Regions from separate parts of the Leifsonia sp. NPDC058194 genome, predicted to be linked through region 2. Evidence: predicted binding sites of a transcription regulator. Region 2 holds the regulator's gene; each other region holds the start of a gene.
What was found. The regulator LexA, encoded in region 2, represses DNA repair genes until DNA is damaged. The targets are predictions, from matches to a motif close to TCGAACANNTGTTCGA.
Positions count from the first base shown of each region.

Region 1: ACFVU2_RS09850 (DUF6504 family protein) is a predicted target of LexA. The motif match lies at 1,925-1,940, and genes of this name have one in related genera.
Region 3: uvrA (excinuclease ABC subunit UvrA) is a predicted target of LexA. The motif match lies at 1,349-1,364, and genes of this name have one in related genera.

Region 1 is NZ_JBHVVL010000002.1:636,819-640,088, reverse strand. It holds gene ACFVU2_RS09860 (hypothetical protein) at 1-263, shown strand, start outside; gene ACFVU2_RS09855 (DUF3097 domain-containing protein) at 680-1,516, opposite strand; gene ACFVU2_RS09850 (DUF6504 family protein) at 1,616-1,906, opposite strand; gene ACFVU2_RS09845 (DUF1707 domain-containing protein) at 2,012-2,527, shown strand; gene ACFVU2_RS09840 (VIT1/CCC1 transporter family protein) at 2,524-3,270, opposite strand, start outside.
Region 2 is NZ_JBHVVL010000002.1:1,008,144-1,011,413, reverse strand. It holds gene metE (5-methyltetrahydropteroyltriglutamate--homocysteine S-methyltransferase) at 1-959, shown strand, start outside; gene ACFVU2_RS11635 (metallopeptidase family protein) at 1,044-1,394, shown strand; gene lexA (transcriptional repressor LexA) at 1,502-2,182, opposite strand; gene ACFVU2_RS11625 (LysM peptidoglycan-binding domain-containing protein) at 2,422-2,793, shown strand; gene ACFVU2_RS11620 (histidinol-phosphate transaminase) at 2,889-3,270, shown strand, end outside.
Region 3 is NZ_JBHVVL010000002.1:707,450-710,719, reverse strand. It holds gene ACFVU2_RS10170 (DUF58 domain-containing protein) at 1-718, shown strand, start outside; gene ACFVU2_RS10165 (hypothetical protein) at 715-1,266, shown strand; gene uvrA (excinuclease ABC subunit UvrA) at 1,504-3,270, shown strand, end outside.

The DNA of each region.
Region 1 (3,270 bases), 370 kb from region 2:
TGGCGGAGACGACCGCGAACGTGTTCGACGGCACGAGCATGCCGCAGTCGACGAGTTCGACCCAGGGCACCACGACGTTGGTGCGGGATGCTGCGGGCGCGCTGGCCGAGCACGTCACCGCATCCGGTGAGGCGACCTGGGACCTGCTGGACGGTCTGGGCTCGACGATCGCCGGCATCACCGGCGCATCGATCACCCAGTTGGCGTCGTGTGACGATTGGGGCGGCCAGGCGTTCGAGTCAAACGGGTGGGACGCCCCATGAGTCTGATCGACGCGATCGCAATTCCTGAGCGCACCCGCACCCTCCGCTCGGGTTGGAATCCACGTTCGTTGCTCCTGAAGTGACCATTGGCAACGTCAACGCTGTGCGACCAGGCCTGCACTCGGCGAAGTACCTGCAAAGCAGACCCCGGAGATCGACAGCCTCGACCTCGCAGGGAGACCGTCTCGTCCACTGAATGTCGGCACGACGCCCACGCAAATGGCGGCGGCAGGACCGAGTGGGAGGCCTCGATCGGGTTGGCTTGGTGCGGGGAAACCGGGGGAGCCCTGTGGCATCGGAGCACTTCGAGATGCGAGCGAGGGGACACACCTGGGGCGGTGATTCGATCGCAGCCACAGGGCTCAGGCCCAGCCCCCTGCGCCGCGCGTTCGCAGCCCGCTCAGCGCCCGCTGAACCTACGCCGGCTCGGTCACGAAGTCGATCAGGTGCTCCACGCGGCCGAGCAGCTCCGGCTCGAGGTCGGCGAAGGTGCGCACCTGGCCCAGGATGCGCTTCCACGCCCGGGCGATGTCGGCCTGGTTCTCGTGGGGGAGGCCGAGTGCCGCGCAGATCCCGCGCTTCCATTCGATCGAGCGGGGGATCGACGGCCACGCCTCCAGGCCGACCCTGGCCGGCTTCACGGCCTGCCAGATGTCGATGAATGGGTGACCGACCACGAGCACGTGCGCCCCGAACGGGCCGCGCGCGACCGTCTCGGCGATCCGGCTCTCCTTGGAGCCCGGTACGAGGTGGTCCACCAGCACGCCGATCCGGCGCTCCCGGGTGGGAGCGAACTCGCGCACGATCGCGTCCAGGTCGTCCACACCCTCCAGGTACTCGACGACGACGCCCTCGACGCGCAGATCGTCTCCCCACACACGCTCGACGAGCTCGGCGTCATGCCGCCCCTCGACGAAGATGCGGCTCGCTCGCGCGATACGCGCCTTCTGCTCACCGACGGCGAACGAACCCGACGCCGTGCGCCCGGTGCCGCCGCTCGCGCGCTTCGGGACGACGAGCCGCACGGGCTCACCGTCGATCAGGAACGCGGATCCGAGCGGGAAGACGCGCTTGGTGCCGAAGTAGTCCTCCAGCTCGATGGTCTGCGCCTCCAGGCGGGTGACCGCCCCGCAGAAGCCGGTGGCGGCCTCCTCGACCACGAGGTCGCGCACGGCCTCGACATCGGGGACGGGCTTGCGCCCGGCCGTCTTCCATCCCGGTGCGAGCACATCGGATCCGTAGCGGTCGTCCATCACCCCAGGAGGCTATGCGATACCGCCGGACGACGGCGGGAGGCACGCCCGCCCGCGGCGACGCCCGCCCGCTGAACCCGCCCGGTGCGATCGCAGCGGTCAGTCGAAGACCCGCACCAGCCGCCACGTGCGGTCCACGGCGTCGTGCCGCACATCGAACACGTGGGCGACCCCGGAGTCGCTGGTCGCCTGGAACCGCCAGCCGCCGATCTCGCGCGGGAGCGCGCCCACGTCGTAGCGGTGCTCCCCGAACGGCCGCCACCACGCCGGCGCGACCGCCCAGACGGTCGGCATGTCACTCACGCGGTAACGGGTGGAACGCCAGACCAATCGCAGCGGGATGCCGTCGTCGGTCGTCCACACGGCGACCGCTTCGTCGACGTCGGTCATCGCAGTCACCTCCTCGATTCGAACGAATGTTCGAATGTGAGTGTAGACCGGACGGCCGACACGCGCATCCTGTACCGTGCGTCCCACCCCTGGCATACTGGCCGCATGACCGACCTCAACGACCCGTCCGGCGCGTCGCTGCGCCTCAGCACCGACGAGCGCGAGCGTGCCGTTGCGGCATTGCAGTCGCATGCGGCGGCGGGGAGGCTCGACGACGCCGAGCTGCAGTCGCGTGTCGCGTCGGCCCGCTCGGCCGTCACACGCGGCGATCTGGCCCCGTTGTTCGCCGATCTGCCCGGTGGCCTGCACCTCGACGACCACGCGGGACGGCCCGCTCAGGCTCAGCCCGCCCAGCCGACGCAGCCCGCCCCGCCGGTCCCGCCGGCGGCGGCCTACGACCCGGGCGCGACGTACGCCCCCGGCGACCCGTACGCGGACCAGCGCTATCGGCCGACGAACCGCTGGGGGCTCCTCGTCGTCTCAGTGATGCCGTTCATCGCAGTCATCTTGTTCTTCGTGACGAGCGGGATCTGGGGCTACCAGTACAGCTGGCTGTGGTTCCTGCTCATCCCGCTCGCGGGCGCCCTGGTCTACGGGATCGACGGCCCGCGGAGGCGTTAGCCCAGCGCGGTCCCGAACAGCAGTCCGAGCAGGTAGGTCGCCGCAGCGGCGCCGAAGCCGATCGCGAGCTGGCGCAGCGCGCGCTTCAGCGGCGACCCGCCCGACAGCAGGCCGACGACGGCGCCGGTCGCCAGCAGCACGATGCCGACCAGGCCGGCGGACACGAGCACGGCCGTGGTGCCGCCGAGGCCGAAGAGGTAAGGGATGATCGGCACGAGCGCGCCGGAGGCGAAGAAGCAGAAGCTCGACAGGGCGGCGCTCCACCCGTTGCCGACGGCCTCGTGCTCGTCCACCTCCGGTGCCGCCGCGGTCCCGGCCGCCACGTCGCCGACGGGGATCTCGCTCGTGTACGCCTGCAGAGTCTGCAAGGTCTCGCGGGCCCGGGCGGCGGCATCCTCCGCTGACATGCCCCGGGCGCGGTAGACGAGCGTCAGCTCGTTCGCATCGACGTCGAGGTGCGGGAGGGCGGAGCGCGTCGCCGGGTTGGGGCTCGACGCCTCCAGCAGCTCGCGCTGGGAGCGTACCGAGACGTACTCGCCCGCACCCATCGAGAGGGCGCCGGCGAGCAGACCGGAGACTCCCGTCAAGAGCACCACGTGCGTCGCCACCCCGCTCGCGCTCACGCCGAGGACGAGGGCGAGGTTGCTCACCAGGCCGTCGTTGGCGCCGAAGACGGCCGCGCGGAACGTTCCGGAGAGGCGCTGCCGGCCACGCGCCGCGAGCGCGCGCACGACCTCTTCATG
Region 2 (3,270 bases):
TCCGCCGCTCCCGCGCCCAGCTCGTCGCAGGGCTCATCACCGAGGCGGAGTACCTTGCGCGGATGCAGGCCGAGATCAAGCGCGTCGTCGACCTCCAGGAGGAGATCGGCATCGACGTCATCGTGCACGGCGAGCCCGAGCGCAACGACATGGTGCAGTACTTCGCCGAGAACCTCGACGGGTTCGCGGTGACGCGGAACGGCTGGGTGCAGTCCTACGGCTCGCGCTGCACGCGCCCGTCGATCCTGTGGGGCGACGTGTCGCGCCCGAAGCCGATCACGGTGGACTGGTCCACCTACACGCAGAGCCTGACCGAGAAGCCGGTCAAGGGGATGCTGACCGGCCCGGTGACGATCCTCGCCTGGTCGTTCGTGCGCGACGACCAGCCGCTGGGCGAGACGGCCCGTCAGGTGGCGCTCGCCCTGCGCGACGAGATCGAGGACCTCGAGAGCGCGGGCATCCGGGTCGTGCAGGTCGACGAGCCGGCGCTGCGCGAGCTGCTCCCGCTGAAGCGCGCAGCGCAGGACGCCTACCTCGACTGGTCCGTCGGCTCGTTCCGCCTCGCGACCGCCGGGGTGCGGGACGAGACGCAGATCCACACGCACCTCTGCTACTCGGAGTTCGGCGTGGTGATCGACGCGATCCGCAACCTGGACGCGGACGTGACCAGCATCGAGGCCGCGCGCAGCCGGATGGAGGTCGTGCACGACATCCAGACCTCCGGCTTCGACCACGGCATCGGCCCGGGTGTCTACGACATCCACTCGCCGCGTGTGCCCTCCGTCGCGGAGGTCACGGAACTGCTCGAGACCGCGCTGAACGCGATCCCGGGCCGCCAGCTGTGGGTCAACCCGGACTGCGGGCTGAAGACGCGCGGCTACGACGAGACCGTGGCCTCGCTGCGCAACATCCTGGAGGCTACCCGGGCCGTGCGCGAGCGCGCCTCGGTCGACGCCTGATCAATCCGACGGGGCCGTGAGCCGCTGTTCCGCCCTGGGCGGACGGCGGGTCGCGGCCCCGTCGCCGTGCGCCAGGATGGGCGCATGGTGCAGATGACGGATGCCGAGTTCGAGGTCCTGGTGGGCGAGGTCTTCGACGCCCTGCCGGACGCCATCGTCGGACACCTCGACAACGTGGCGTTCCTCATCCAGGACCAGCCCTCAGTGGACCGACCGCGCCTGTTCGGGCTCTACAGCGGACGCCCGCTGACGACGCGCGGCGTCTACGGATTCGGCGAGCTGCCGGACCGGATCACCCTGTTCCGCAACAACCTGGAGGCGAGCTGCTCCAGCATCGACGAGCTGCGCGCCTGTGTGCGGGTGACCCTGGTGCACGAGATCGGCCACTACTACGGGCTCGACGACGCGAAGCTCCAGGAGCTCGGCTGGGCCTGACGCGCTGACCCCCGGCTCACCGCGCACATTCGTCACGAATGTGACGTATGGGGCGTGGAAACGCGACTTTCGTCGCGAATGTGGTCGAGCGGTACCCCGTGGGTGGGTCAGACGGCGCGGAGGACGGCGACGACCTTGCCGAGGATCTGGGCGAAGTCGCCCAGGATGGGCTCGAAGTTGGAGTTGCGGGGCAGCAGCCAGGTGTGGCCGTCGCGCTGGCGGAAGACCTTCACCGTCGCCTCCTCGTCGAGCATCGCCGCGACGATGTCGCCGTTCTCGGCGGTGTTCTGCTGGCGGACGACGACCCAGTCGCCGTCCGTGATGGCGGCGTCGATCATCGACTCGCCGACCACCTTCAGCATGAAGAGATCGCCGTTGCCGACGAGCTGGCGGGGGAGCGGGAAGACCTCTTCGACCTGCTGCTCGGCGGTGATCGGCACGCCGGCGGCGATACGGCCGACGAGCGGCACCATGGCCGCGTCGCCCACCGGGGTCTGGTTCTCGTAGTCGACGGACGCGGACGGCGACGGCAGATCGATGAGGATCTCGAGCGCCCGCGGGCGGTTCGGGTCGCGACGCAGGTAGCCGCTCAGCTCGAGCTGGTTCAGCTGGTGCGTGACCGACGACAGCGAGGAGAGGCCGACGGCGTCGCCGATCTCGCGCATGCTCGGCGGATACCCCCGCTGACTGACCGACTTCTGGATCACGTCGAGGATGGCGAGCTGCTTCTCGCTGAGGTTCTTACGGCGGCGTGTGCCCCCGCGCGGAGCCTGGTTCTCGTTCGACACGCTCGTCCCTTCGTGAGCTCGACCGCATCCGCTCGTCCCGAATGTCGGTGGTGCCTGGAAAGGTGAACTCCAGACAATCGAAACTGTATCCACGATACGGCCGGAAACAAACATGTGTTCGAGTGTGTCTCGAAATCCGTGGCTGATTTTCTCGGCGTACCGGGTCTTGCGATTTCGAACATTCGAAGATACATTCGGAACAAAGCTTCGCATCCGCGTCGCACAAGGAGGTCAAGGCCATGAGCACGACGGCGATGGGATCATTCCACTCGATTCCCGCTCTCCCGGCTGGTGCGCGTACGCGTCTGCGGCTGACGCGCCGCGGACGTGCGGTCCTCACCGCACTCCTCGCTCTTCCTCTGGTCATCGGCGCCGTGGTCTTCGCCCTCAACGGCGGTGGGGCGGTCGCGACGAGCGAGCAGACCCATGTGTCCTTCCAGCACGTCACGGTGGAGTCGGGCGACTCGCTCTGGGCGGTCGCCGAGCGCATCGCTCCGAGCGCCGACCCGCGTGACGTCATCGCCGACCTGGTCCAGCTCAACGGGCTGGACGGCTCGGGCGTCGTGTCGCCCGGGCAGCAGCTCGCCATCCCGAGCAAGTACGCGCACTGACTCCCGCGCGACCGTCGGGCACGATAGTCGGGCGCGTTGGTCGAACGCCGCGTCATGTGGGATCGGGCCTTCGCTCGCATGGCTAGCATGGATGGGTGACCTCCCTCTCCGACCTCCCGATCCGTGACGATCTGCGTGGACGGACGCCGTACGGCGCCCCGCAGAAGTCCGTTCCCGTCGCACTCAACGTGAACGAGAACACGCATCCGGTGCCGGAGGATGTCGCGGCCGACATCGTCGCGCGCGTCGCGGTCGCCATCACCGGCGTGAACCGCTACCCCGACCGCGAGTTCACCGACGTGCGGGAGGCGTTCGCGCGCTACCTCGGCCACGGACTCGATGCGAGCTGGATCTGGGCGGCCAACGGTTCCAACGAGGTGCTGCAGCACATCCTGCAGGCGTTCGGCGGCCCGGGGCGCAGCCTGCTCGGCTTCGCTCCGACGTATTCGATGTACCCGCTGCTCGCGTCGGGCACCG
Region 3 (3,270 bases), 300 kb from region 2:
GGACCGCTACCGGGCCGGCGACCGGCTGCGCCGCATCGACTGGAAGGCGACCGCCCGGCGCGCTCAGCGTCCCGGCGAGCTGTACGTGCGGCGCACCACGGCGACGTCGGACGCCGCCGTGCAGCTGGTCATCGACGCGCGCGACGACCTCCCCGCCGAGGTCGCGGACTGGGCCGTGCCGTACCCGCGGCCCGGCATCCGGTCGCTGGACATCGCCCGGGAGGCCGCGACATCGTTGGCGTCCGCCTACGCCGCTGCCGGCGACCGCGTCGGGTTCGACGACCTGGCGGCCCCGTCGCGGGCGCTGCCTCCCCGCGCGGGTGCTCGTCATCGGCACGCCGTGCTGCGGTCGATCGAGACGACGGCGGCGCGCGGCGCCGTGGCCGAACGGGTGCGTCCACCACGCCTCGCGCCGGGCGCCCTGGTGTACATCCTGTCCACCTTCCTCGACGACCAGCCCGTTCGCCTCGCGCTGGCTTGGCGAGCCGCCGGGCATCGCGTGATCGTGGTGGACGTGCTGCCGGTGCCGACGACCGGCGGACTGGCCGAACGGGACCGGATCGCGCTGCGACTGGTCTCCGCCGAGCGGGACGTCCGGTTCCAGCGACTCGCGGCGGCGGGCGCGGAGCTGCTGGTGTGGGCGTCGGCGGACCGGGACGCGCGCCTGAAGCGGCTGGCAGCGCCGCAGCGCCGGGCGGTCTCGGGGAGGCCGGCATGAGCCGCTCGCCAACCGCCGCGGACGGCCGGGGCCGTGTGCGGAGCGTCGTCCCCGGACTGCCCCGCACCGTGCCGGGGTGGATGCTCCGCGTCGCGTTCGCCGCGGTCGCCCTCCCGCTCGCGCTGACGGCCGCGCCGAGCGGGCCGTGGCCGGTGCTCTGCGTCGTCCTCGTCTCCCTGACGATCGCGATGCCGCGGTGGCGGACGGCGTGGCTGCTCGTCGCGGTGCTGGCGTTCTCAGCGCTGCTGGAGCCCGCCACGGGAGTATCCGTGCGCATCCTGGGCCTCATCGCGGGGGTGCACGCCCTGCACCTCCTGGCGGCGTGGATGCTCGCCGTGCCGGCCCGGGCCCGGCTGCAGCCCGCCGCGCTGCTTCCCGGGGCGCGCCGGTTCCTGGTCGTCCAGGTCCCGGCGCAAGCGGTCGCCGTCGCGATCCTCGCCCTCCGGCAGCCGGCAACGGGCGGGCTGTCCGCGATCGCGGCCGGGATCGCCGTCCTGGCCCTGGCCGTCGCGCTCGGGACCGTGCTCCTGCGCCGGTCGCGCGCCTGACCCGAGGACGCCCGTCGCCGATGTCGGTGGTCGCGCCTAGACTCGCGCGTGCGGACCGGCGTCCGCCGCGGGCGCGCTAGAATCGAACACAACTTCGAAAGAACGACGCCCGTGCGCGGACGGCGAACATCGGTCGAGCGGCCAGGGATTTAGCGGAGAATGGGACGAGTGAGCATTCAGGGGCAGGGCATTCAGGGGCAGAACCTCCAGGGTCACGCGACCCACGGGCAGGGGAGCATCGGCCGGACGACGGGTTCGCATCTCAGCGTCCGCGGCGCCCGTGTGCACAACCTCCACGACGTCGATCTCGACATCCCACGCGACTCGCTGGTGGTCTTCACGGGCCTCTCGGGGTCGGGCAAGTCGTCGCTCGCCTTCGACACGATCTTCGCGGAGGGCCAGCGCCGCTACGTCGAGTCGCTCTCCGCCTACGCGCGGCAGTTCCTCGGCCAGGTCGACCGCCCCGATGTGGACTTCATCGAGGGGCTGAGCCCGGCGGTCTCCATCGACCAGAAGTCGACCAACCGCAACCCGCGGTCGACGGTGGGGACCATCACCGAGATCTACGACTACATGCGCCTGCTCTGGGCGCGCATCGGGGTGCCGCACTGCCCCGTCTGCGGCGAGAAGATCCAGCGCCAGACCGTTCAGCAGATCGCCGACCAGCTCATGGAGCTCGAGGCCGGGACGCGCTACATGGTCGTCAGCCCGGTCGTGTCGCAGAAGAAGGGGGAGTTCGTCGACCTCTTCAAGGAGCTCGCCGCGAGCGGGTACTCGCGCGCCCTCGTCGACGGCGAGATGATCCAGCTCTCGGAGCCGCCCACGCTCAAGAAGCAGTACAAGCACGACATCTCGGTCATCGTGGACCGTCTCGTCGCCGGACCGGACATCCTGACCCGCCTCACCGACTCGCTCGAGACCGCACTGCGGCTGACCGACGGCCTCGTGCAGGTCAACTTCGTCGACCGCGAGGGCCCGGAGGCGTGGCAGTCGTTCAGCGAGAAGCTCTCGTGCCCGAACGGCCACCCGATCCAGCTCACCGAGATCGAGCCGCGCACGTTCTCGTTCAACGCGCCGTTCGGCGCCTGCCCGGAGTGCTCCGGCCTCGGCACCCGCATGTCGGTCGACGACGACCTGCTGCTCGGCGACGACACCCAGAGCATCGCCGAGGGTGTCATCGTGCCGTGGACGACGCAGGGCAAGGGCCTCTTCAACTACTACGAGAAGCTCCTCGCCGGCCTCGCGCGCGACCTGAAGTTCTCGCTCGACACCCCGTGGAAGAAGCTGCCGGACACCGTGAAGGACGCCGTGCTGCACGGCGACAACTTCGAGGTGAAGGTGCGGTGGAAGAACCGCTACGGCCGTGAGATGTCCTACACCTCCGGCTTCGAGGGCGTGGTGCCGTACATCGAGCGCCAGTACCTGCAGGCCGAGACGGACACCCAGCGCGCCCGCTGGGCCGAGTACCTCCGCGAGGTGCCGTGCCCGGTCTGCAAGGGCAAGCGGCTCAAGCCCGAGGTGCTGGCCGTGCTCGTTCACGGCGCGAGCATCGCGGACGCCTCGCAGCTCAGCCTCAGCGACGCGCGCTCGTTCATGGAGAAGCTGCACCTGACCGAGCGGGAGCAGAAGATCGGCGCGCAGGTGCTGCGCGAGATCAAGATCCGCCTCGACTTCCTCATCCAGGTCGGCCTGAGCTACCTCGACCTCTCCCGCGCGGCCGCCTCCCTCTCCGGCGGCGAGGCGCAGCGCATCCGTCTGGCGACCCAGATCGGCTCCGGTCTGACCGGTGTGCTCTACGTCCTCGACGAGCCGAGCATCGGCCTGCACCAGCGCGACAACCGGCGCCTGATCGACACCCTGGTCGCGCTCCGCGACCTCGGCAACACGCTGATCGTGGTCGAGCACGACGAGGACACCATCCGCACCGCCGACTGGATCGTCGACATCGGTCCGGGAGCGGGCGTCAACGGCGGCCATGTCGTGCACTCGGGCTCGTACGACGAG